DNA from 3 places in the Xenophilus sp. genome. Region 2 is predicted to be linked to each of the others. Evidence: predicted binding sites of a transcription regulator. Region 2 holds the regulator's gene; each other region holds the start of a gene.
What was found. The regulator FNR, encoded in region 2, switches genes on or off when oxygen is low (the NO sensors DNR and NnrR bind a similar motif). The targets are predictions, from matches to a motif close to TTGATNNNNATCAA.
Positions count from the first base shown of each region.

Region 1 (3,267 bases), on a different contig from region 2:
CCGAGAGCATCTTGATCCACGCGTACTGCAGCCGGTTGGTGTCCTGGAACTCGTCGATCAGGATGTGGCGGAAGCGCCGCTGGTAGTGCTCGCGCACCGGGTCGTTGTCGCGCAGCAGCTCGTAGCTGCGCAGCATCAGCTCGCCGAAGTCCACCACGCCCTCGCGCTGGCACTGCTCCTCGTAGAGCTGGTAGAGCTCGACCTTCTTGCGCTCCTCCTCGCCGCGCGGCTGGATGTCGCGCGGGCGCTGACCCTCCTCCTTGGCGCCGGCGATGAACCACTGCGTCTGCTTGGCCGGGAAGCGCTCGTCGTCGACGTTGAACTGCTTCATCAGCCGCTTGATGGCCGAAAGCTGGTCCTGCGTGTCGAGGATCTGGAAGCTCTGCGGCAGGCCGGCGAGCTTCCAGTGCGCGCGCAGGAAGCGGTTGCACAGGCCGTGGAAGGTGCCGATCCACATGCCGCGCACGTTGACGGGCAGCATCGCCGTCAGGCGCGTCATCATCTCCTTGGCCGCCTTGTTGGTGAAGGTGACGGCCATCACCCCGCCCGGCGACACCTGCCCGGTGGACAGCAGCCAGGCGATGCGCGTGGTCAGCACCCGCGTCTTGCCCGAGCCGGCGCCGGCGAGGATGAGCGCGTTGCCCGCGGGCAGCGTCACCGCGGCCAGCTGTTCCTCGTTGAGGTTGGCGAGCAGAGGGGAGGAAGAAGCGGAGGAAGCGGCCGCGCTGGGCCCGGCATCGAAGCCCGGAAGAGACATGCCCGCATTGTAGGAACGCGGGTCATGCCTCGGCGGCCGGAAGCGCTCAGGCGCCGATCTTGAAAGTGCCCTTCATGATGCCGGAGTGGCCCGGGAAGGAGCAGAAGAAGGTGTAGGACTCGCCGGCCTTGAGCTTGGACATGTCCACGGCGACCGAATCGGTCTCGCCGCCGCCGATCACCTTGGTGTGTGCGATCACCCGTGCATCGCCGGCCTTGAGGTACTGCGCGTTCAGGCCGGCGGGGATGCCGTCGTTGGCCACGGCCTGCACGTCGGCCGTCTTCGTCAGCACCCAGTTGTGGCCCATCGCGGCCTTGGGCAGCTTGCCGACGTGCTTGAGCTGCACGTTGAAGGTCTTGCAGCTCTTGGGCGCGACGATCTCCTTCTTGTCGAACTGCATGGCGTCATTGCTCTCGACGGTGACGGCGCAGTCGGCGGCATGGACGGCCACGGAACCGACGGCCAGGAGGGCGGCAACGAGATAGTGCTTCATGAAGGTACTTTCCTTGGGGATGTGCAGCAGGGCTGCGGGCGGGCGGCGCCCGGCACGGCCGGGCCGCCCGATGCAGGCATTCTGGACGGCAACGCCGCGGGTCGGCATGACCTGGATCAAATCCCGTCGCCCCAGGGCGTCTTCGGCGCATCGGCCATGGCCCTTCCCATATGGCGGCCATATCCGCCGGCAGAATCCGCCGGCGCACACGCCTCGCTAGAATCAATCACCGGGCCCAAGTTTTCTTGCGCCCGGTTTTTTGTGGCCGCCCTTCCCTGGCGCGGCACCAAGGCCGGCCAAGCCAAGCGCTCATCCCTCCGAACCGTTCAACGACGTCATTGCGCTCAAAGGAGAGCCTGGCCATGGAAATCTTCGACTACGACAACGTCCTGCTGCTGCCGCGCAAGTGCCGCGTGGAAAGCCGCTCCGAATGCGACGCCAGCGTGGAGCTGGGCGGGCGCAGCTTCCGCCTGCCGGTGGTGCCGGCCAACATGAAGACGGTGGTGGACGAGTCCATCTGCCTGTGGCTGGCGAAGAACGGCTACTTCTACGTGATGCACCGCTTCGACCTGGACAACATCGCCTTCACGCGGCGCATGAAGGAGGCCGGCGTGTTCGCCTCCATCTCGCTGGGCGTCAAGCCGGCCGACTACCAGACGGTGGACCAGCTGGTGGCCGAGGGCCTGGCCCCCGAGTACGTGACCATCGACATCGCGCACGGCCATGCCGACAGCGTGAAGAACATGATCGCGTACCTCAAGCAGAAACTGCCGCAGACCTTCGTCATCGCCGGCAACGTGGGCACGCCCGAGGCGGTGATCGACCTGGAGAACTGGGGTGCCGACGCCACCAAGGTCGGCATCGGCCCGGGCAAGGTGTGCATCACCAAGCTCAAGACCGGCTTCGGCACCGGCGGCTGGCAGCTCTCGGCGCTCAAGTGGTGCGCGCGGGTGGCGACCAAGCCCATCATTGCCGACGGCGGCATCCGCGACCACGGCGACATCGCCAAGAGCATCCGCTTCGGCGCCACGATGGTGATGATCGGCTCGCTGTTCGCCGGCCACGAGGAGTCGCCGGGCAAGACCGTGGAGGTCGACGGCCAGCTCTTCAAGGAGTACTACGGCTCGGCCAGCGACTTCAACAAGGGCGAATACCGCCACGTCGAGGGCAAGCGCATCCTGGAGCCCATCAAGGGCCGGCTGGCCGACACCCTGGTGGAGATGGAGCAGGACGTGCAGAGCTCCATCAGCTACGCCGGCGGCAAGCGCCTGATGGACATCCGCAAGGTGAACTACGTCATCCTGGGCGGCGACAACGCCGGCGAGCACCTGCTGATGTGAGCGCCTGGGCCCGGGCGCCACGCGGCCGCCGTTCGTTGTAAAATACGTGGCTCGTTGTGGGGGGGTAGCTCAGCTGGGAGAGCGCCGCGTTCGCAATGCGGAGGTCGGGAGTTCGATCCTCCTCCTCTCCACCACTATTCAGCGCCCAACCGTTCTCGGTTGGGCGTTTTCCTTTGCGGATTCCGCACACCACGCGGGGTTCCCGGCCATTCTGCGGGTGCCACCAGCCGGTCGCACGACCGCCACGACGCGCCCGGTTCGCCCCTGTTCCGCCCTATCTTCTCTCGAAACCTGCGCCAACTTCTTCGCCGTGGCACTCGCAGACGGCGTTGTTCATCAACCACTTGTGCGTGTGTCGACGGGAATGGTTGGTTCGCGGGTTTGCACGGGCAAAGCAGAACGACAAACCCGCGAGGCCAGCCTCCAGTTCAGCCCTTGGGCGGGAACGGATCGTCACCGTAGCTGTTGCGCTCACGGATCTGGCCGTCACGCCCTTGGATGAACATCTCGCTCTGCTGGTTGATGGCGATGCCCCGCGCACGGTCAATCGCCTGTTGTTGCGTGTCATGGATGGAGGTGAGACGGTCATTGCCTTCTCCCCGCACACCCCACCGATCGCCGCCGTTGATGGGTACGACCCATTGGTTTTTTCCGCTCATTTCAAGCACTCCAAAAAA
Region 1 covers NZ_JBIQNC010000049.1:21,207-24,473, reverse strand. Annotated here, with positions in the region: partial or broken gene ACIY1X_RS10210 (UvrD-helicase domain-containing protein) at 1-757, opposite strand, end outside; gene azu (azurin) at 804-1,250, opposite strand; gene ACIY1X_RS10200 (GMP reductase) at 1,613-2,590, shown strand; tRNA gene ACIY1X_RS10195 (tRNA-Ala) at 2,649-2,724, shown strand; gene ACIY1X_RS10190 (DUF2188 domain-containing protein) at 3,019-3,249, opposite strand.
Region 1: the regulator FNR is predicted to act here: its motif matches at 1,357-1,370, upstream of azu (azurin).

Region 2 (3,267 bases):
GTCGGGCAGCGCGAAGTGGTCCATGCCGATGTAGCTGTAGCCGGCCTCGGCGAAGGACGCGATGGCGCGCGAGAGCATGTCGACCTTGGCGCCGGCAGGCGGCAGTTCGGCGGCGTCGATGCGGCGCTGCGGCTTGAAGCGCTCGGGCAGGTGGGCGTAGGCGTACAGCGCGATGCGGTCGGGTCGCAACTCGCCCACCTGGGCCAGCGTCCGCTCGAAGGACTCGGCGTTCTGGCGCGGCAGGCCGTAGATCAGGTCGACGTTGATCGAGCCGAAGCCCAGGCGCCGCGCGGCCCCCACCAGGGCGAACACCTCGGCCGCCGGCTGCACGCGGTGCACCGCCTTCTGCACGTCCGGGTCGAAGTCCTGCACGCCGAAGCTCAGCCGGTTGAAGCCCAGTTCGGCCAGGCGGGCCAGCCGCGCCTCGTCGACGGTGCGCGGGTCGACCTCGATGGAGTATTCGCCCTGCGGCGCGAGGGCGAAGGCCTGGCGCAGCATGTCCATCAACTGCCCCAGCTCGCCGTCGTTCAGGAAGGTGGGCGTGCCGCCGCCCAGGTGCAGCTGGCTGACCGGCGCGCCCTGCCCCAGGTGCTCGACCTGCAGCGCGATCTCGCGGCGCAGGTACTGCAGGTACTCGCGCCCCTTCTCGTGCCGCTTGGTGACGATCTTGTTGCAGGCGCAGTAGTAGCACAGCGAGTGGCAGAAGGGGATGTGGACGTACAGCGACAGCGGCAGGCCCGCCGCGCGGCCGGCCTGCCGGCGCTGGGCCAGCGCCTGGGCGTAGTCGTCGGCGCCGAAGGCCTCCACGAAGCGGTCGGCCGTGGGATAGGAGGTGTAGCGCGGGCCGGGCACGTCGAAGCGGCGCAGCAGCGCCGGGGACAGCGCGGGCTCGGCGGCCGCCGCAGCGGGGGCGGCGGGAGAAGGGTGGAGGGTCAGCGGACTCATCGTGGCGGCCGGGGTGGGCAAAGCTCCCGTGGCGGGGTACCCTCGCACTGTGCGGCGGTTGGGCTTCGGCTTGTTTGACCTGGATCAATCCGCTGGAGGATTGCGCGCGCACAATGCCGTCGAGGGCCGCGGATCCGCGCCTCGTGCCCGTCGGCGCCACCGTCGGACCGACTCACCTGATGACCATGACGCCCGAAAAGATCAAAGTCGCCTGCTCGAACTGCAACCTGCGGGAGCTTTGCATGCCGGTGGGCCTGCAGCCGACCGAACTGGAGCGCATCGACGACCTCGTGGCCACGCGGCGCAAGGTCAAACGCAAGGAGACGCTGTTCCGCAACGGCGAGCGCTTCTCGGCGCTCTACGCCATCCGCACCGGCGTCTTCAAGACCCAGGTGACGGCCGAGGACGGGCGCGACCAGGTCACCGGCTTCCAGATGGCCGGCGAGATCATCGGCCTGGACGGCATCGTCAACAACCACCACACCTGCGACGCCGTGGCGCTGGAGGACGCGGAGGTCTGCGTGATGCCCTTCGACCGCATCGAGGAGCTGTCGCGCGAGGTCACGGCGCTGCAGCGCCACGTGCACCAGATCATGAGCCGCGAGATCGTGCGCGAGCACGGCGTGATGCTGCTGCTGGGCAGCATGCGCGCCGAGGAACGCCTGGCCGCCTTCCTGCTCAACCTGGTGCAGCGCCTGCACGCGCGCGGCTTCTCGGCCAGCGAACTGGTGCTGCGCATGACGCGCGAGGAGATCGGCAGCTACCTGGGCCTGAAGCTGGAGACCGTGAGCCGCACGCTCTCCAAGTTCGTCGAGGACGGCCTGGTCGAGGTGAACCAGCGCCACGTGCGCATCCTTGACGCGGATGCGCTCAAGCGGCTGGTGAACCCCACCGTCTGCGCCTGATGCGGCGCCTGCCGGCTAGCGCCCCAGTTCCTTGGCGCTGACGCCGGCGATGCCCCAGTTCTCCTTGGGCACCTCCTGGATCCAGACGCGCACGTTGGCCATCGGCGCGCCGGTGGCCTCCACCAGCGCCTGCGAGACCTTCTCGATCACCGCCTTCTTCTGCGCCTCGGTGCGGCCTTCGATCATGTAGATCTGGGCGAAGGGCATGGTCGTGCCTCCCTGCGCTCAGGCGAAGCGCAGCCCGACGCTGCCCATGCCCTGCACGCGCAGCGTCACCGCGTCGCCGGCCTCCACCGCCACCGCCTCGGTGGCGCCGCCCGAGAGGATCAGGCTGCCGGCAGGAATCTCCCTGCCCTGCCGGCCCAGGTGGTTGGCCAGCATGGCGACCGCGGCGGCCGGGTGGCCCAGCACCGAGGCGCCGGCCCCCAGCGCCACCGGCGCGCCGTTCTTCTCCAGCACGATGCCGACGGTGCGCAGGTCCACCTGCTCGGGCCGCAGCGCCCGGCCGCCGACCACGAAGCGCGCGGCCGAGGTGTTGTCGGCCACCACGCTCTTGAGGTCGAACTTGAAGTCGCGGTAGCGGCTGTCGATCACCTCGATGCCGGGCAGCACGAAGTCGGTGGCCGCGAGCACGGCGCCGATGTGGCAGCCCGGCCCCTTGAGCGCGTGCTTGAGCACGAAGGCGATCTCGGGCTCGACCTTGGGGTGGATCAGCCCGGCCGTCTTCACCGCAGCGCCCTCGGGCACGCTGAACGCGTCCACGAGGAAGCCGAAGACGGGGCTGTCCACGCCCATCTGCTTCATCTTGGCGTGCGAGGTCAGGCCGGCCTTCAGGCCGACCACGCGCGCACCGCGGGCCAGCTTGCGCGCGAGGATCGCGTCCTGGATCGCGTAGGCGTCGTCCCAGTCCATGCCGGGATGCTCGTCGGTGATCTTGGGCGTGTCCCGCGCCTCCAGTTCGCAGGTCTCCAGGTGGGCGGCGAGCTGGTCGATGGTGTTCCTGTCGAGTGCCATGCGCCTCCCCTTCAGGCAGCCAGCAGGCCGCGTTCGCGCGCCAGGGTCAGCGCGGTGTCCTCGATCATGTCCTCCTGCCCGCCGACCATGCCGCGCCGGCCCAGCTCCACCAGCAGCTCGCGCGCGGGCACGCCGTACTTCTTCTCGGCGCGCTTGGCGAACAGCAGGAAGGAGCCGTACACGCCGGCATAGCCCAGCGTGAGCGCATCACGGTCGATGCGGATCGGGAAGTCCATGATCGGCACCACCAGGTCGTCCGCCACGTCCTGGATCTTCCAGAGGTCGACGCCGGTGACGATGCCCATGCGCTCGCACACGGCCACCAGCACCTCCATCGGCGTATTGCCGGCGCCGGCGCCCAGGCCGGCCGAGGCGGCGTCGATGCGGTTGGCGCCGGCCTCGA
Region 2 covers NZ_JBIQNC010000006.1:17,140-20,406, reverse strand. Annotated here, with positions in the region: gene hemN (oxygen-independent coproporphyrinogen III oxidase) at 1-945, opposite strand, end outside; gene fnr (fumarate/nitrate reduction transcriptional regulator Fnr) at 1,131-1,850, shown strand; gene ACIY1X_RS02405 (2-hydroxymuconate tautomerase) at 1,866-2,057, opposite strand; gene dmpH (2-oxo-3-hexenedioate decarboxylase) at 2,076-2,864, opposite strand; gene dmpG (4-hydroxy-2-oxovalerate aldolase) at 2,876-3,267, opposite strand, start outside.

Region 3 (3,267 bases), on a different contig from region 2:
CCTACCCCGGCGGCGCGCAGGACGTGGCACTGGCCTGCGACTGGGTGGCGCGGCACGCCGCCGCGCACGGCGGCGATCCGCGGCGCGTCTGCCTCGTCGGCCATTCGGCCGGCGGCACGCACGCGGCCGCCTACGCCTGCGATCCGCTGCTGGGCCTGGCCCCGAGGGCGCACGCGCTGGTGCTGGTGTCGGCGCGGCTGCGTGCCGACGTGCGCCGCGACAACCCCAACGCCGCCGGCGTGCGCGCCTACCACGGCGAGAACGAGGGCCGGCTGGCGCTGCTCTCGCCGGTGGCGCATGCCGCGCGGCTGCAGCTGCCGGTGCTGGTGGTCAACGCCGAATACGAGAACCCCTGGCTGGACGTCTACGGGCTGGAGTTCGCGCACGTAGTCGGCCAGGCGCGCGGCCGGGCGCCGCTGCACATCGCCCTGCCCGACCACAACCACATCTCGGTCGTGGCGCACTTCAATTCGGGCGAGTCATGGCTGGGCGAGCAGGTCCTGGCCTTCTTCGAGCAGGCCTGCGCGCGGGGCGGCTGACGGGGCGCGGGCGCGCCTCTCAGGGCGCCGGCCTGCGCCCGCCGAAGAGCTGCGCCAGCGTGCGCCGCAGCCAGGCGTTGCCGTCGTCGGCGTGGAAGCGCGCGTGCCAGTGCTGCTTGACGGCGTAGTCGGGCAGGGCGAAGGGCGGCTCCACCAGGCGCACCGGCTCCTGCGTGGACAGGATCTCGCCCAGGATGCGCGGCACCACCGCCAGCAGCTGCGTCTGCGCCACGATGCGCGCCACGCCCAGGAAGCTCGACAGCCGCACCGCCACCCGGCGCTCGATGCCGGCACGGGCGATGGTCTTGTCGACGATCGCGTGGCCGGTGCCGGAGGAGGCGATGAGCGCGTGCGACTCCGCCGAGAAGGCTTTCCTCGTGAGGCGCGCGCCGATGCGCGGATGGTCCTGCGCCACCAGGCACACGAAGTTCTGCCAGAAGAGGGTCTGTCCGTAGAAGCCGGCGTCCAGTTGCGGCATGAAGCCCACCGCCAGGTCGATCTCGCCGTCCTCCAGGCGGCGCGAGCTGGCGCCGGAAATGATCTCCGTCTCGATCTGCACCCCGGGCGCCACGCGGCCCAGGTGGTCGAGCAGGCGCGGCAGCAGCACCACCTCGCTGATGTCCGTCAGGCAGATGCGGAAACGCCGCGTCGCCCGCTCGGGCACGAAGGCCTCGCGGCTGGCGCGGGCGCGCTCGATCTGCGCCAGCGCCTCGCGCAGGGCGGGCTGGATCTTCTGCGCGTGCGGCGTGGGCTGCATGCCCAGCGCGGTGCGCTCGAACAGGCGGTCGTCGAAGTGCGCGCGCAGCTTGTTCAGCGCCGTGCTGGCGGCCGCCTGCGCGATGCCCAGGCGCTCGGCCGCCTTGGAGACGCTGGCCGTCTGCCACACCTCGTCGAAGACCTTGAGCCATTCCAGGTCGAGCTTGGACATGCCGCCTCTCCATCTATTGAAAAACGAGATACGAAGTATCCGCTACAGCGCTTGATGCAATAGTGGTGGCCGCGAACAATCCGCGCCATTGACAGACATCAAGAGCCAGGAGACGCACATGGCGAACACGAACCCCACGACTTCCTCCCAGCCGGTGCTGGTGGCCGGCGGCGGCATCGGCGGCGTGGCCGCCGCGCTGGCGCTGGTGCGCCGCGGCTTCGACGTGCTGGTGCTGGAGCAGGCCGCGCAGCTCGGCGAGATCGGCGCCGGCATCCAGCTCGGCCCCAACGCCTTCGCCGCCTTCGACGCGCTGGGCATCGGCGAGATCGCCCGCGCCCGCGCCGTCTACACCGACGAGATGGTGATGCACGACGCGCTGGACGAATACTGCGTCGGCCGCATCCCCACCGGCGAGGCCTTCCGCAAGCGCTTCGGCAACCCCTACGCGGTGATCCACCGCGCCGACGTGCACGGCTCGCTGCTGGAGGGCGCGCACGCCACCGGCCGCATCGAGATCGCCACCGGCGCCCAGGTGCAGCGCGTCGAGCAGGACGACGCCGGCGTGACCGTGGTGACGGGCGACGGCCGGCGCTTCCGCGGCGCGGCGCTGATCGGCGCCGACGGCGTGAAGTCGGCCGTGCGCCGCCAGTACGTGGGCGACGAGGCGCGCGTCTCCGGCCATGTGGTCTACCGCGCGGTGGTGGACCGTGCCGACTTCCCCGCCGACCTGCAGTGGAACGCCGCCAGCATCTGGGTCGGCCCCAACTGCCACCTGGTGCACTACCCGCTGCGCGGCGGCGAGCAGTACAACGTGGTCGTCACCTTCCACAGCCGCGACCAGGAAGAGTGGAGTGTGCGCGAGGGCAGCCGCGAGGAGGTGCTGAGCTACTTCGAGGGCATCTGCGCCAGGGCGCGCCAGCTCATCGAGCTGCCCAGGGACTGGAAGCGCTGGGCCACCGCCGACCGCGAGCCGATCGGCCAGTGGGTGTTCGGGCGCGCTGTGTTGCTGGGCGACGCGGCACACGCCACGCTGCAGTACATGGCGCAGGGCGCCTGCATGGCGATGGAGGACGCGGTGACGCTGGGCGAGGCCCTGCGCGCCACGGACAACCAGTTCGACAAGGCCTTCGCCCTCTACCAGAAGTCGCGCGTGGCGCGCACCGCGCGCGTGGTGCTGTCCTCGCGCGAGATGGGCCGCATCTTCCACGCCAGGGGCGTGGAGCGGCTGGTGCGCAACGAGCTGTGGAAGGGCCGCACACCCGAGCGCTTCTACGACGCCATGGAATGGCTCTACGGCTGGACCGTGGACACCTGCCTGGCCAAGGACTGAACGAACCCAAGGAATGAACCGACATGACCGACTACCTCTGGACCCCGCCCCCCGTCGCCAGCGTGCCCGTGCGCGGCGAATCGCGGCGCCTGCCCGTGCAGCGCCTGTTCTTCGTCGGCCGCAACTACCACGCGCATGCGGTGGAGATGGGCCGGCCGGTCGACAAGTCCGTCGAGCAGCCCTTCTACTTCACCAAGAGCCCGTCCACGCTGGTCGAGTCGGGCGCCACCGTGGCCTACCCGCCGGGCACGCAGAACTACCACTTCGAGATGGAGCTGGTCGTCGCCATCGGCGCGCCGGGCTTCCGCGTGGCGCGCGCCGATGCGGCGAAGCTGATCTACGGCTACGCCTGCGGCCTGGACATGACGCGCCGCGACCTGCAGCTCGCCGCGCGCGACAAGGGCCGGCCCTGGGACCTGGGCAAGGACGTGGAGCAGTCCTCCGTCATCTCCGAGATCGTGCCGATGCCC
Region 3 covers NZ_JBIQNC010000267.1:802-4,068, forward strand. Annotated here, with positions in the region: gene ACIY1X_RS24240 (alpha/beta hydrolase) at 1-539, shown strand, start outside; gene ACIY1X_RS24245 (LysR family transcriptional regulator) at 559-1,467, opposite strand; gene ACIY1X_RS24250 (3-hydroxybenzoate 6-monooxygenase) at 1,586-2,797, shown strand; gene ACIY1X_RS24255 (fumarylacetoacetate hydrolase family protein) at 2,821-3,267, shown strand, end outside.
Region 3: the regulator FNR is predicted to act here: its motif matches at 1,556-1,569, upstream of ACIY1X_RS24250 (3-hydroxybenzoate 6-monooxygenase).